DNA from 3 places in the Clavibacter capsici genome. Region 1 is predicted to be linked to each of the others. Evidence: predicted binding sites of a transcription regulator. Region 1 holds the regulator's gene; each other region holds the start of a gene.
The links. Region 1 encodes HrcA, which represses chaperone genes, less so after heat shock. Its sites were predicted from a motif close to TTNGCACTCGNNNNNNNCGAGTGCNAA; they were not measured.
Positions count from the first base shown of each region.

Region 2: the regulator HrcA is predicted to act here: its motif matches at 2,466-2,492, upstream of AES38_RS10190 (Hsp20/alpha crystallin family protein).
Region 3: the regulator HrcA is predicted to act here: its motif matches at 1,983-2,009, upstream of groES (co-chaperone GroES).

Region 1 covers NZ_CP012573.1:1,576,416-1,580,690, reverse strand. The annotation lists gene AES38_RS07445 (16S rRNA (uracil(1498)-N(3))-methyltransferase) at 1-412, opposite strand, end outside; gene dnaJ (molecular chaperone DnaJ) at 416-1,528, opposite strand; gene hrcA (heat-inducible transcriptional repressor HrcA) at 1,589-2,611, opposite strand; gene AES38_RS07430 (DUF4870 domain-containing protein) at 2,796-3,191, shown strand; gene AES38_RS07425 (VOC family protein) at 3,202-3,615, shown strand; gene hemW (radical SAM family heme chaperone HemW) at 3,631-4,275, opposite strand, start outside.
Region 2 covers NZ_CP012573.1:2,162,740-2,167,014, forward strand. The annotation lists gene AES38_RS10175 (epoxide hydrolase family protein) at 60-1,229, shown strand; gene AES38_RS10180 (SDR family oxidoreductase) at 1,255-1,947, opposite strand; gene AES38_RS10185 (hypothetical protein) at 2,077-2,427, shown strand; gene AES38_RS10190 (Hsp20/alpha crystallin family protein) at 2,549-3,007, shown strand; gene AES38_RS10195 (GNAT family N-acetyltransferase) at 3,106-4,275, opposite strand, start outside.
Region 3 covers NZ_CP012573.1:2,656,300-2,660,574, reverse strand. The annotation lists gene tsaD (tRNA (adenosine(37)-N6)-threonylcarbamoyltransferase complex transferase subunit TsaD) at 1-151, shown strand, start outside; gene AES38_RS15670 (DUF4190 domain-containing protein) at 255-659, shown strand; gene AES38_RS12385 (THUMP-like domain-containing protein) at 748-1,950, opposite strand; gene groES (co-chaperone GroES) at 2,096-2,392, shown strand; gene rarD (EamA family transporter RarD) at 2,521-3,474, shown strand; gene AES38_RS12370 (ABC transporter substrate-binding protein) at 3,653-4,275, shown strand, end outside.

The DNA.
Region 1 (4,275 bases):
GGACGATCGCGCGCCAGCGGTCGCGGCCCTTGGCGACCTTGGCGCCCTCCCAGCGGGAGACGGAGCGCTGCGCCTGCCACGGGATGACCGCGTCGACGCCCAGCTCGGTCGCGGCCTGCACGGCCAGCTCGTCGCGGTCGCCCTTGGCGAGCGCCTGCACGAGGACGACGCGGGGCGACGGCTCCGGGTGCGCCTCGACCGATCCGACGCGGAGCTCCAGGCGCTGCGCGTCCGCCGACGTCACGGTGCACGACGCGACGGTGCCGCGCCCGTCGCCGACGAGGAGCGCCTCGCCGGCGCGGACGCGGCTCACCGTCACGGCGTGCCGCGCCTCCTGCCCGGTGAGGACGATGACGCGATCGACCGCGAGGTCGCGGGCTCCGATGTCGTCGGCGAGGTAGAAGTGCGCCACGGGTCAGACGTTGAGGAAGCGGTCGCGGAGCTTCTGGAAGAGGCCCTGCTGGAAGTGCGCGAGGTGCGGCGCCGGGGCCTTGTTGCGCTTCGCGAACTGCTGGATGAGGTCGCGCTCCTTGTGGTCGAGCTTCTGGGGCGTGACCACCTGGATCCCGATCTTCAGGTCGCCGCGCCCGGAGCCGCGCAGCTTCGTGACGCCGCGACCGCGCACCGTGATGATCTCGGCGCTCTGGATGCCGGGGCGGAGCTCGAGGTCCACCGCGCCGTCGAGGGCCTCGATGCGGGCGTCGCTGCCGAGGATCGCGTCGACCATGCTCACCTCGACGGTCGCGAGCAGGTCGTCGCCGTTGCGGCTGAAGACGTCGTGGTGCGCGACCTTGATCTCGAGGTAGAGGTCGCCGTTCGGGCCGCCCGCGGGGCCGACCTCGCCGGAGCCCGGCATCTGGAGGCGGAGGCCCGTGTCGACGCCGGCCGGGATGTCGACCGGCACCGTGCGGCGCGCGCGGACGCGGCCCTGGCCGGCGCAGGTCGGGCACGGGTGCGGGATGACCGTGCCGTAGCCGCGGCAGGTGCCGCAGGGGCTCGAGGTCATGACGTTGCCGAGGAGCGAGCGCACCTGGCGCTGGATGCTGCCGGAGCCGCGGCAGATGTCGCACGTCACGGCGCTCGTGCCGGGCTGCGCGCAGGATCCGTGGCAGGTGTCGCACACGACGGCCGTGTCGATCTCGAGGTCGCGGTGGACGCCGAAGATGACCTCCTCGAGCTCGACCTCGACGCGGAGCAGCGCGTCCTGGCCGCGCTCCTGGCGCGAGCGGGGACCGCGACCGCCGCCGCCCTGCTGGCCGCCGAAGAACGTCTCGAAGATGTCGCCGAAGCCGCCGAAGCCCTGGCCGCCCCCGCCGAAGCCGGCCTGCGGGCCGAGGTCGTACTGCTGGCGCTGCTGCGGGTCGGACAGGACGTCGTACGCGTGCGTCACGAGCTTGAACCGCTCGGCCGCGTCGGGGGCGTCGTTGACGTCCGGGTGGAGCTGGCGCGCCTGCTTGCGGTACGCCTTCTTGATCTCCTCGGCGGATGCGTCGCGGCTCACGCCGAGTACTTCGTAGTGGTCAGCCACGTCGGGCCCTTCGGTGGTGATGGTCGTGGGGATCAGGGGCGGTGCGCCGGCGTGCGGCGGTCACCGCTCCTCGAGCAGGCGGGAGAGGTAGCGCGCGACCGCGCGCACCGACGCCATGTTGGTCGAGTAGTCCATGCGGGTCGGGCCCAGCACGCCGAGGCGCGCGAGCACGCCGCCGGAGGAGCTGTAGCCGCTGGTGAGCACGCTCGTCTCGCCGAGGCCGAACGGGGCGTTCTCCCGGCCGATGCTCACCGAGACGCCGTGCTGGTCGGCCTCCATCTCGCCGAGCAGGCGCAGCAGCACCACCTGCTCCTCGATGGCCTCGAGGACGGGCGAGATGCTGCCGGGGAAGTCGCGCTCCGTGCGGGCGAGGTTCGCGGATCCGGCGAGCAGCAGCCGCTCCTGGCGGTTGGCGAGCACCTGCTCCACGAGCGTGCCCGCGAGGGCGGCGGCGGCGGAGCGCTGGGCGGGCTCGACCTCGTCGGCCAGGGTCTCGAGGCGGGTCGCGGCCTCCGCGAGGCCGAGGCCCCCGACCGCCTGGTTGATGCGCGTGCGCATCCCGGCGAGGAACGCGTCGTCCGGGTCGCCCGCGAGCTCGACGACGCGCTGCTCCACCCGGCCCGTGTCGGTGATGAGCACCGTGAGGACGCGCGTGGTCGACAGCGCGACGAGCTCCACGTGCTTCACGTGGCTGGTCGCGAGCGACGGGTACTGCACGAGCGCGACCTGGTTCGTGAGCTGCGCGAGGAGGCGGACGGTGCGCGCGAGCACGTCGTCGAGGTCGACGGACTCGCCGAGGAACACGTGGATCGCCTGGCGCTGCGCCGGGGTGAGCGGCCGCACGTCCGCGAGCTGGTCGACGAAGAGGCGGTACCCCTTGTCCGTCGGCACACGACCCGACGAGGTGTGCGGTGCCGCGATCAGCTCCTCCTCCTCGAGGAGGGCCATGTCGTTGCGGATGGTGGCGGCCGAGACGCCGAAGGCGTGGCGCTCCACGATGGACTTCGAGCCCACGGGCTCCCGCGAGGACACGTAGTCCTGCACGATCACCCGGAGGACATCGAGTCCGCGTTCCGAGACCATCGCGGCTCCCTCCTGGCACTCGTCGGTTCTGACTGCCAATCGTACCGCGCGTCACGGCGTGGTCGGCGTTGCCGGTCGCGCGTCGGCGGCAGTAGCGTGGAGGGGCCCGGTGATGCCTGGCCCACCCTGATCCGAAGCGGTCGGCCGGTATGCCGGCCGTCGCCGCGCACCGAGAGGCCCCGCGATGTCCGCACCCGACTCCCACCCCTACGGCGCCCCGGCTCCGCTCACGCCGAGCGAGGACCGCCTCTGGGCGTCGCTCACGCACTTCCTCGCGATCCTCATCGTGCCGACCTTCATCGTCTGGCTGGTGTTCCGCGAGCGCGGTCGCTTCACGGACCAGGAGGGCAAGGAGGCGACCAACTGGACCATCAACGTGGCCGGCGCGCTCGTCGTCCTCAACGTGCTGCAGGCGATCTTCGTGGTCATCCCGATCCTCGGGCTCCTCATCAGCCTGCTGCTCGGCCTCGCCATCTTCGCGGTCGTCGTGGTCAACATCGTCTTCGCGATCATCGGCGGCACCCGCGTGCAGAGCGGCCGCCCGTACCGCTACCCGCTCAACATCCGGTGGATCAAGTAGGCGGCATCCGATGAGCGCCCGGATCCGGCACGTCGCGATCGACTGCCTCGACCCGTACGCGCTCTCCCTCTTCTGGGCGGGCGTGACGGGCTTCGAGGAGGATCCCGACGAGCCGAACCGCCCCGGCGACGACGCCGCGTGGCTCGGCGACCCCGTCTCCGGGCTCGGCATCATCCTGCAGCGGGCGGACACGCCGAAGGCCGGCAAGAACCGGGTCCACCTCGACCTCGCGCCTGACGACCGGACGCGCGACGAGGAGGTCGAGCGCGTCCGCGGCATCGGCGCCGCGCTCGTGGCCGACCGGAGGAACGCGGACGGCAGCGGCTGGGTCGTCCTCGCGGATCCCGAGGGCAACGAGTTCTGCGTGGAGCGCAGCGACGCCGAGCGCGAGGCCGGCGACGAGGTGGGCGCCGTCGTCCTCTGACGATCCGCCGGGGCCCTAGTCCTCCAGCAGCCGGCGCACGACGGCGTCGGCCAGCAGGCGCCCCTGCAGCGTGAGCACGAGCGTGCCGGCGAGGGCAGCCCGCGGATCCACCAGGCCGTCCGCGATGAGCCCCGCCACCTGGCGACGCCCCTCCGCGGTGAGGGTGGCGATGGCCAGGCCGTCGCGGATGCGCGCGCCGAGGAGCACGCGCTCCACCTCGCGGGTGGCGTCGTCGAGCGTCTCGCGACCCGCTCCGGGCGACGCGCCGGCGAGCACGCGGTCGGCGTAGGCGGCCGGGTGCTTGACGTTCCACCAGCGGACGCCGCCGACGTGGCTGTGCGCACCGGGGCCGACGCCCCACCAGTCGTGGCCCTGCCAGTACGCGAGGTTGTGCCGGCTGCGGCGTCCTCCGCGCGCCCAGTTGCTCACCTCGTACCACTCGTAGCCCGCCTCGCCGAGCATGCGGTCGGCCAGCTCGTACATGTCGGCCTGGAGGTCCTCGTCGGGCTCCGGCACGTCCCCGCGGCGGATCTGCCGCGCGAGCTTCGTGCCCGGCTCGACGATGAGCGCGTACGCGGACAGGTGGTCGGGCTCCTGGGCGATCGCCTGCTCGAGCGAGGCGCGCCAGTCGTCGATGGTCTCCCCCGGCGTGCCGTAGAT
Region 2 (4,275 bases), 590 kb from region 1:
CAAAGATCATCTCCGAGCGCAGGCATCGGCCGCGCCCCCTCCACCGATCGGAGCCGCGCATGAGCGCCATCACCCCCTTCCACCTCGACGTCCCGCAGGCTGACCTCGACGACCTCCGCCGTCGGCTCCTCGCCACGCGCTGGCCCGAGCCGGAGACCGTCGGCGACACGTCGCAGGGCCCGCAGCTCGCCCGCATGCGCCGGTTCGTCGACCGCTGGGCGGACGGCTACGACTGGCGCCGCACGGAGGCGCTCCTGAACGCGTGGGGCCAGCACACGACCGAGGTCGACGGCCTCGACATCCACTTCCTGCACGTCCGCTCCCCCGAGCCGGGCGCGCGCCCGCTGATCCTCACGCACGGCTGGCCGGGCTCCGTCCTCGAGTTCCGGCACGCGATCGGCCCGCTCACGGATCCCGTCGCGCACGGCGGATCCGCCGAGGACGCCTTCCACCTGGTGATCCCGAGCCTCCCGGGCTTCGGCTTCTCGGGGAAGCCCGCGGCCACCGGCTGGGACGCGGCCCGCACCGCCCGCGCCTGGTCGGAGCTCATGCAACGGCTCGGCTACGACGCCTGGTACGCGCAGGGCGGCGACCTCGGCGCGACCGTCACGTCCGAGCTCGCGGCGCTCGAGGCCGCGGAGGGCATCGGGCTCCGCGCGATCCACCTGAACATGGCGCCCTTCATGCCGACGGACGACGAGATGCGCGACGCCACCGACGAGGAGCGGCGGATGATGGCGGAGACCGGCCGCTACTGGCAGGAGTTCTCCGGCTACTCGCAGATGATGTCGACCCGGCCGCAGACGGTGGGCTACGCGCTCCAGGACTCCCCCGTCGGCCTCGCCGCGTGGATCTACGCGATGTTCCAGGACGTCGGCGGATCCCACGACGAGCACGGCGACGCGGAGGCCCTCTTCCCGCTCGACGAGATGATCGACGACGTGATGCTGCACTGGCTGCCCGGCACGGCGGCCTCCGCGGCCCGCTTCTACTGGGAGTCGGCACGCGGCGGCTGGGCGACGCCCGGCACCGTCGAGGAGCCGATCACGGTGCCGACCGGGCTCAGCGTCATGCCGGGCGAGTACGTGCGCCGCTCGCGCCGCTGGGCCGAGCGCCGCTACGCCGACCTCGTGCTCTTCCACGAGGTCGAGCGCGGCGGGCACTTCGCGCTGCTCGAGCAGCCGGGGCCGCTGGTGGACGACATCCGGGCGACGTTCCGCGGGCGCTGATCCCGGCGGGGGCGGCGACCGCTGATCAGCCGCCGAACGGGCGCAGCGACACCGACTCGAGCGTGCCGTCGCGGGTCTGGTCGACGACGAGGCGCACGGCGCGCGCGACGGAGGCGGGCTCGAGGTAGCGCGCCTCGTCGTACTCGCCGCCCTCCTTGGCGCGGAGCTCGCGCTGCATGTCGGTGGCGACGCGGCCCGGGTGCACGCTCGAGACGCGCACGCCGTGCGGCCGCTCCTCCTCGCGAAGGGCGTCGCCGAGGGCGCGGAGGGCGAACTTGGATCCCGCGTAGACGCCGCCCGTGGGGTTGGCCGTGAAGCCGGATCCGGAGTTGACGAGCACGACCTGGCCCTTCGCCGCCCGGAGCGCGGGGAGGAGCACGCGGGTCACCTCGGCGACGGCGAAGACGTTGACCTCGAAGACGCGGCGCCACTCGTCGACGGGCGTCTCGGACACGGCGTCGCCGCCGATCACGCCGGCGGAGTGGACGAGCACGTCGAGGCGGTCGAGCTCGGGCACGAGGTCGGCGAGGCCGCCCCCGGCGAGGTCGGCGGCCCAGCCGACGGCGTCCGGCAGGGAGGCGGCGAGCGCGTCGACGGCGGCGCGGTCGCGGCCGTGGACGATGACGCGGTGCGTGCGCGCGAGGTCCTCGGCGACGGCGCGGCCGATGCCGCGGGTGGCCCCGGTGACGAGGGCGACGGGGCGGGCGTGGTCGGTCATGGATCCTCCTGGGTCGCGGTCCTCCAGGCTATCGACGGCGTCCGGCCGCCCCGTCGGGAGCAGCCGGGAGCATGACGTAGCGTGAGGGGGTCCGCCGCCGAGCGGCCCGCCGCCCGAGAGGATCCGCCCGTGCATGCCCGCTTCCCCGCCAGCCTCGAGGTGCTGCGCCAGGAGGCCCGCGACGAGCTGGACGCCGTGATAGAGCACCGCTGCCGGAACGGCGACGACCCGTGGGAGGTCATCCCGCAGCTGCCGACGGTCGACGAGCACGTCGTCGCGACCCTCCGGCAGGACGCGCTCGAGGCCGACGGCATGGCCGAGGAGCTGGCGCGCGTCCGCCATCCGTCGACCGCTCCCGGCGTGGTCGCGCGCTTCGAGTACCGGCTGCTGCGCGGCATCGCGCTCGAGCACCCGGACCTCTCGCGCGCGGTCTGGACGCTCATCGGCCGCATGGAGCGCGACCTCCGCCGACGCGCCTGAAGAGGTGGTCAGCGCTGCATTCGCCGTCGGCGATCGTCTTGGCACTCCCCTGCGTCGAGTGCTAATCTCGACGTAGTTGAGCCGAGGGGGCTCAACCCACAGATCATCAGAGGAGTCGAGCATGAACATGACCTTCGATCCGTTCCGCGAGCTGGACCGCGCCATGGGCGCCCTGGCCGAGACCCGCCAGCCCAACCGGCCCATGCCGATCGACCTGCACCGCGAGGGCGACACCTACGTGCTGGCCGCCGACCTGCCCGGCATCGACCCGGGATCCGTCGACATCGACGTGGACGGCCAGCTGCTGACCATCCGCGCGGAGCGCACGCTGGCGGGCGACCAGGACGTCCGCTGGCTCGCACGGGAGCGCGTCGCCGGCACCTTCCTCCGCCAGCTGACGCTCGGCCAGGGCATCGACACCGAGCGCATCTCGGCGCACTACGCCAACGGCGTGCTCAGCGTCACCATCCCGGTGAGCGAGCGGGCGAAGCCCCGCAAGATCCAGGTGACCTCCGACGAGCCGCAGGGCCAGGAGGGCCGCACGCTGAAGGTCGAGCAGGCCGCGCCCGTCGCGAGCTGATCCGACCGGCGCCCGGTGGCGCCACCACGACGAGGAGCCGTCGTCCGCGAGAGCGGGCGGCGGCTCCTCGTGCGTCCGGGCTCAGCCGATGCGCGGGCTCAGACGATGTGCGGCCGCAGCCCCGCGTGGATCGCGAGCGGGTTCCGCAGCGAGCCGTGGACCTGCATCACGGGCGCCTGCAGGTCGACCATGCGCAGGTTGTCGCGCAGCTGCAGCCGGTTGAGGCACGAGCGGTCGAACGACGGCGTGAACAGGTCGAACCGGGAGAAGCGCTCCGCGAGCTCCGGGTGCGCGCGCTCGTGGTCGGCGAGCGCCTCGGCCGCCACGCGCCAGAGGCCGTCGGGGCCGAGGTCGTCGCGGTCGGCGACGAGCGCCGCCGCGAAGCGCAGGAAGCCGTCCATCACGTCGGTGAAGACCGTGAGGGTGCGCTCGCCCTCGGGGATGTCGAGGCGGATCCGCCGCACGTCCTCCGGCAGCTCGCGCTCCAGGTCGAAGAGGGCGACCTCCTCGGCGATGTCCTTCATCAGCACGCGCACGACGACGTGGTCGCGGAGCACGAGGATCACGTTCTCGCCGTGCGGCATGAACGCGAGGTCGTGCGCGATGAGCGCGTGCGTGAGCGGCACGAGGTACGCGTCCAGCCAGCGGCGGATCCACGCGGCCGCGCCGATCCCCGACGCGTCGATGAGCTCCCCCAGCACCGTCTTCCCGTGCGCGTCGACGTGCAGCAGGCTCGTCATGCTCATCAGCCGCTCGCCCTCGGCGAGGCCGGGTACGGGCGACTCCCGCCAGAGCGCGGACAGCATCTTGCCGTGGGGGTGGCCGGGCGGCAGGGCCGCGTCGACCCGGGCGTCGCGCACGCCGACGGAGGCGACCTCCCGCAGGATCCCGAAGCCGAGGCGCGCGAACTCCCCGTCGCCCGCCACCAGCGCGTGCACCCAGTCGTTGATCGCCGGGGTCACCGCCATGTACGCCGGCGAGAGGCCGCGCGTGAATCCCATGTTGAGGATCGACAGCGACGTCTTCACGTAGCAGCGCTCCGGGGTCGTGCGGTTGGCCCACGTGCGGATCGACTGCTGGGCCCCGTACTCGTCGTCGCCCGTGCCGAGCAGCACGATGTCGCGACGGGCTACGAGGCCCGCGAAGGTCACCGTGACGACGTTCTCCCACTGCCACGGGTGCACCGGCACGAGGATCCGCTCCGCCGGGTCGATGCCGAGCTCCGCCATGCGCGCGCGGAAGCGGGCCCGGGCGGATCCCCCGAGCTC
Region 3 (4,275 bases), 1.1 Mb from region 1:
GCTGCGGATCCCGCCCCTGTCGCTCTGCACCGACAACGGCGCGATGATCGCCGCCCTCGGCGCCCGCCTGATCGAGTCGGGCCGCGCGCCGTCGGGCCTCGCGTTCGGCGCGGACTCGACGCTGCCCGTCACCGTCGTCCAGGTCGGCTGACCGTCCGGCGCCCCCCGATCGGGGTCCTTTCGCGCTTATTTCCCGGACGAGAGAATCCCGGGGCACGCATCACGGTATGTTCCCAGGGACGAAAGGAACGACAATGACCGATCCGCAGAACCCGGACCGCTCCTCCGACGACTTCCCGCCCGCTCCGGCCCAGCCGTCCTACCCGGCGGCCCCCGCTGCGGGATCCGGCTCGCCCTACGCGGCGCCCTACCAGCCCGGCCAGGGCGGTGCTCCGGCATCCAAGGGCCTCAGCATCACGTCCATGGTCCTCGGCATCGTGTCCGTGGTCACGGTCCTCTTCTGGTTCCTCTCCGCGCCCCTCGGCATCGCGGCGATCGTCACGGGCGTGCTCGGCAGGAAGCGCAACCCGGACGCCAAGGGCTTCTGGCTCACCGGCATCATCACCGGCATCGTCGGTCTCGTGCTCGCCGTCGGCCTCGCGATCCTCGGCTTCATCGCCCTGGCCGCGCTGCAGGAGCAGGGCTACACGGCTCCGTAACGCCGCACCCGCACCGCACCGCCACGACGCGGCCGTCCCCTCGGGGACGGCCGCGTCGTCGCGTCCGGGGCCGGACCCCGCGCCGGCCTCAGCCCGCGTCGACCCCGTGCCGGTCCGCGAGGATCGCCACCCGCCGGCCGCCCACGCGCGTCGCGATGAGCGTCGCGGAGCCATCGCCCTTCAGCTGCAGCCGCGTCCGCAGCCGCGCCGGGTCCACGTCGACCCCGCGCTTCTTGATCTCGAGCGTCCCGATCCCGCGGGCCCGCAGCTCGCGCCGCAGCCGGCTCTCGTCGAGCGGCAGCACCTCGCGCACGCGGAACCCGCGCGCGAACGGCGTCGCCCGCTCCGTCTCCGACGTGATCCACGCGATGCCCTCGCCCACCATGCGCCCGTCGAGCGACCGGGCCACGTCGCCGATGAGACGCGCGCGGATGACCGCGCCGTCCGGCTCGTAGAGGTGCTCGCCGAGCTCGCCGAGCTCCGCGTCCTCGCTGTCGGCCGCCGACGTCAGCTCCGCCTGCGACCCGCCGCTGATCACGAGCGCGGCCCGCCGCACGCCGTCGCGCCGCGTCGGACCGAACCACAGGCCCATCTCCACGGCCTGGCCGTCCACGGAGACCCACTGCGCCTCCGCCTCCTCGGGGATGAGGTCGCGGTCGAGGCCCGGTCCGAGCTTGATCCCGGCGGCCCGACCCGAGGCCAGCGCGAACGCCGCGGAGAGCGTGGGGGAGTAGGCGTCCGGATCCGAGATGCGCCGGGTGGAGGAGTGCCCGTCGGTGCGCCGCGCGGGGTCGAGGTACACGCCGTCGACGCGTCCGGCGTCGAACGCCTCGGCCGTGCCCTGCTCGACGACCGCCTCGGGGAACGGCGCGAGGTTCCAGCCGGCGACCGCCGCGGTCACCTCGTCGCGCTCGACGGCCGTGACGCGGATCCCGATGGCCGCCATCGCCATCGCGTCGCCGCCGATCCCGCAGCCGAGGTCGGCCACGTGCGCGACGCCCGCCTGCTGGAAGCGGCCGGCGTGCTGCGCGGCGACCGGGAGCCGCGTCGCCTGCTCGAGCCCGGCCTCCGTGAAGAGCATGCGCTCGGCGAAGTCGCCGAACTTGGCCCGCGCCCGGGCGCGCAGGCGGACCTGAGTGAGCACCGCGCTCACGCGCTCGGCCGAGTGGCCCTCGCCGCGCAGCGCGGTCACGATCCGCACCATGTCGTCGCCCGGTCGCGGCTCGGGAAGGGAGTCGAGCAGCCGCAGCCCCTCGAGGGAGAGGACCTCGCGGAGGTCGGACTGATCCATCCGCCCACCGTACCGGGGCGGCTCCCCACCGATTGGCACTCGCGTTGCGCGAGTGCAAGCACGGCCCGTAGAATCTCATCTGGCACTCTCCCCCGGGGATTGCCAATGAAGTCTTGTCCCTTAGTCACGAAGGAAGAGGTCAACCGTGCCGGTCTCCATCAAGCCGCTCGAGGATCGCATCGTCATCCAGCAGGTCGAAGCCGAGCAGACCACCGCGTCTGGTCTGGTCATCCCCGACACCGCCAAGGAGAAGCCCCAGGAGGGCGAGGTCGTGGCCGTGGGCCCCGGCCGCATCGACGACAACGGCAACCGCGTCCCCCTCGACGTCGCCGTGGGCGACAAGGTCATCTACTCCAAGTACGGCGGAACCGAGGTCAAGTACGACGGCCAGGACCTCCTCGTCCTCTCCGCGCGCGACGTGCTCGCCGTCATCGAGCGCTGACGCTCCGCACCAGCACGACAGCACCATCCGGGAGCCCGGCCGATCCGTTCGGCCGGGCTCTCGTGCGTCCGGGGGCGTCCCGGCGATCGACCCGCGGTCGCGGGTCCCGGCGGCGCTAGCCTCATGAGGTGACGCGCCCCGCCCCCGAGCCCTCCACCCGCTCCGGCCTCCTCGCCGCCGTGGGCGCCTACGGCCTCTGGGGCGTCCTCCCCGTCTACTTCCTGCTGCTCGCGCCGGCCGGGGCGTTCGAGATCGTCGCCTGGCGGATCCTCTTCTCGCTCGTGGTCTGCGCCCTCGTCATCACCGCGGCCCGGCGCTGGTCGCGCGTGATCGCCATCGTGCGCCGACCTCGGCTCCTGTTCGGCCTGGCACTCGCCGGGCACCTGATCCTCGTGAACTGGACCGTCTACGTCTACGGCACGCTCTCCGGCCACGTCGTGGAGACCGCGCTCGGCTACTTCATCAACCCGATCGTCACGGTGCTCCTCGGCGTGATCCTCCTGCGCGAGCGCCTGCGCCCGCTCCAGTGGACGGCGGTGGCGCTGTCCGCGGTCGCCGTGGCGGTCATCGCGATCGGCTACGGGCAGCTGCCCTGGGTCTCGCTCGCGCTCGCCGGCTCCTTCGGGCTCTACGGGCTCGTGAAGAAGCGCGTCAGCGGGGGAGCGGACGCGCTCTCCGGGCTGGCGCTCGAGACCGCGTGGCTCGTGCCCGCATCCACGACCATGCTGGTGATCACGGGCGCCGGCGCCGGACTGACGATCGGCCAGGTCTCGCTCGGGCACACCCTCCTGCTCGTCAGCACGGGCGTCGTGACCGCGGGGCCGCTCCTCCTCTTCGGGTTCGCCGCCGGGCGCCTGCCGCTGTCCGTCATCGGCCTGACGCAGTACCTGGCGCCCCTCCTGCAGTTCGCCTTCGGGGTGTTCGTGATGCACGAGGCCATGCCGCCGGAGCGCTGGGCGGGATTCGCGATCGTGTGGGCCGCCCTCGTGCTGCTCACGATCGACATGCTGCGCGCGTCCCGCCGGGGCATCCCGGACGCCGAGCGCGCGCAGAGGGAAACGCCGGTCGCCGAGCGCATCTGATGCGGATCCCGTCGCGCTTTCCCCGAATGGTAACGATCAGGTCGCGTTACACGTCGGAAATGCCGATGCATTGTGCCCGTCTCATCCGCGCCCTAGGGTCGCACCAGGCGAGGCGCGCATTCGCGTGCCTCATGCATCACATTCCCGAGCATCACCACACACATCCATAAGGAGCACCATGAGCGCATTCGGCAGGGCTTCGGCCTCCCGCTCACGATCCGCCCGCACCGCCCTCAGCGCCGTCACCATCGCGGTGGCCGGCGCCCTCGTCCTGGCCGGCTGCTCCGGCGGCGGCGGAGGCGGAGGCGGAGGCACGACGGCCGACGGCGGCCTCGACCTCAAGATCGGCACGATCCTCCCCCAGACGGGCACCCTCGCGGTCCTCGGGCCGCCCGAGTTCGCGGGCGTCCACCTCGCCGAGCAGGACATCAACGACGCCAAGGCCGGCATCACGGTGACCGCGACGGACAAGGACTCGGGCGACACCACGACCGACATCGCGAGCCAGTCGGCCACGTCGCTCATCGCGGACGGCAACAGCGCCATCATCGGCGCCGCGTCCTCCGGCGTCTCGAAGACCTTCATCGACCAGGTCACCCAGGCCGGCGTCGTGCAGCTCTCGCCGGCGAACACCTCGCCCGACTTCACGACGTACAACGACGACGGCTACTACTGGCGCACCGCCCCGTCGGACGTGCTCCAGGGCCGGATCCTCGGCAACAAGATCCTCCAGGACGGCAAGACCAACGTCTCGATCCTCTACATGAACGACGCCTACGGCACCGGCCTCGAGGAGAACAT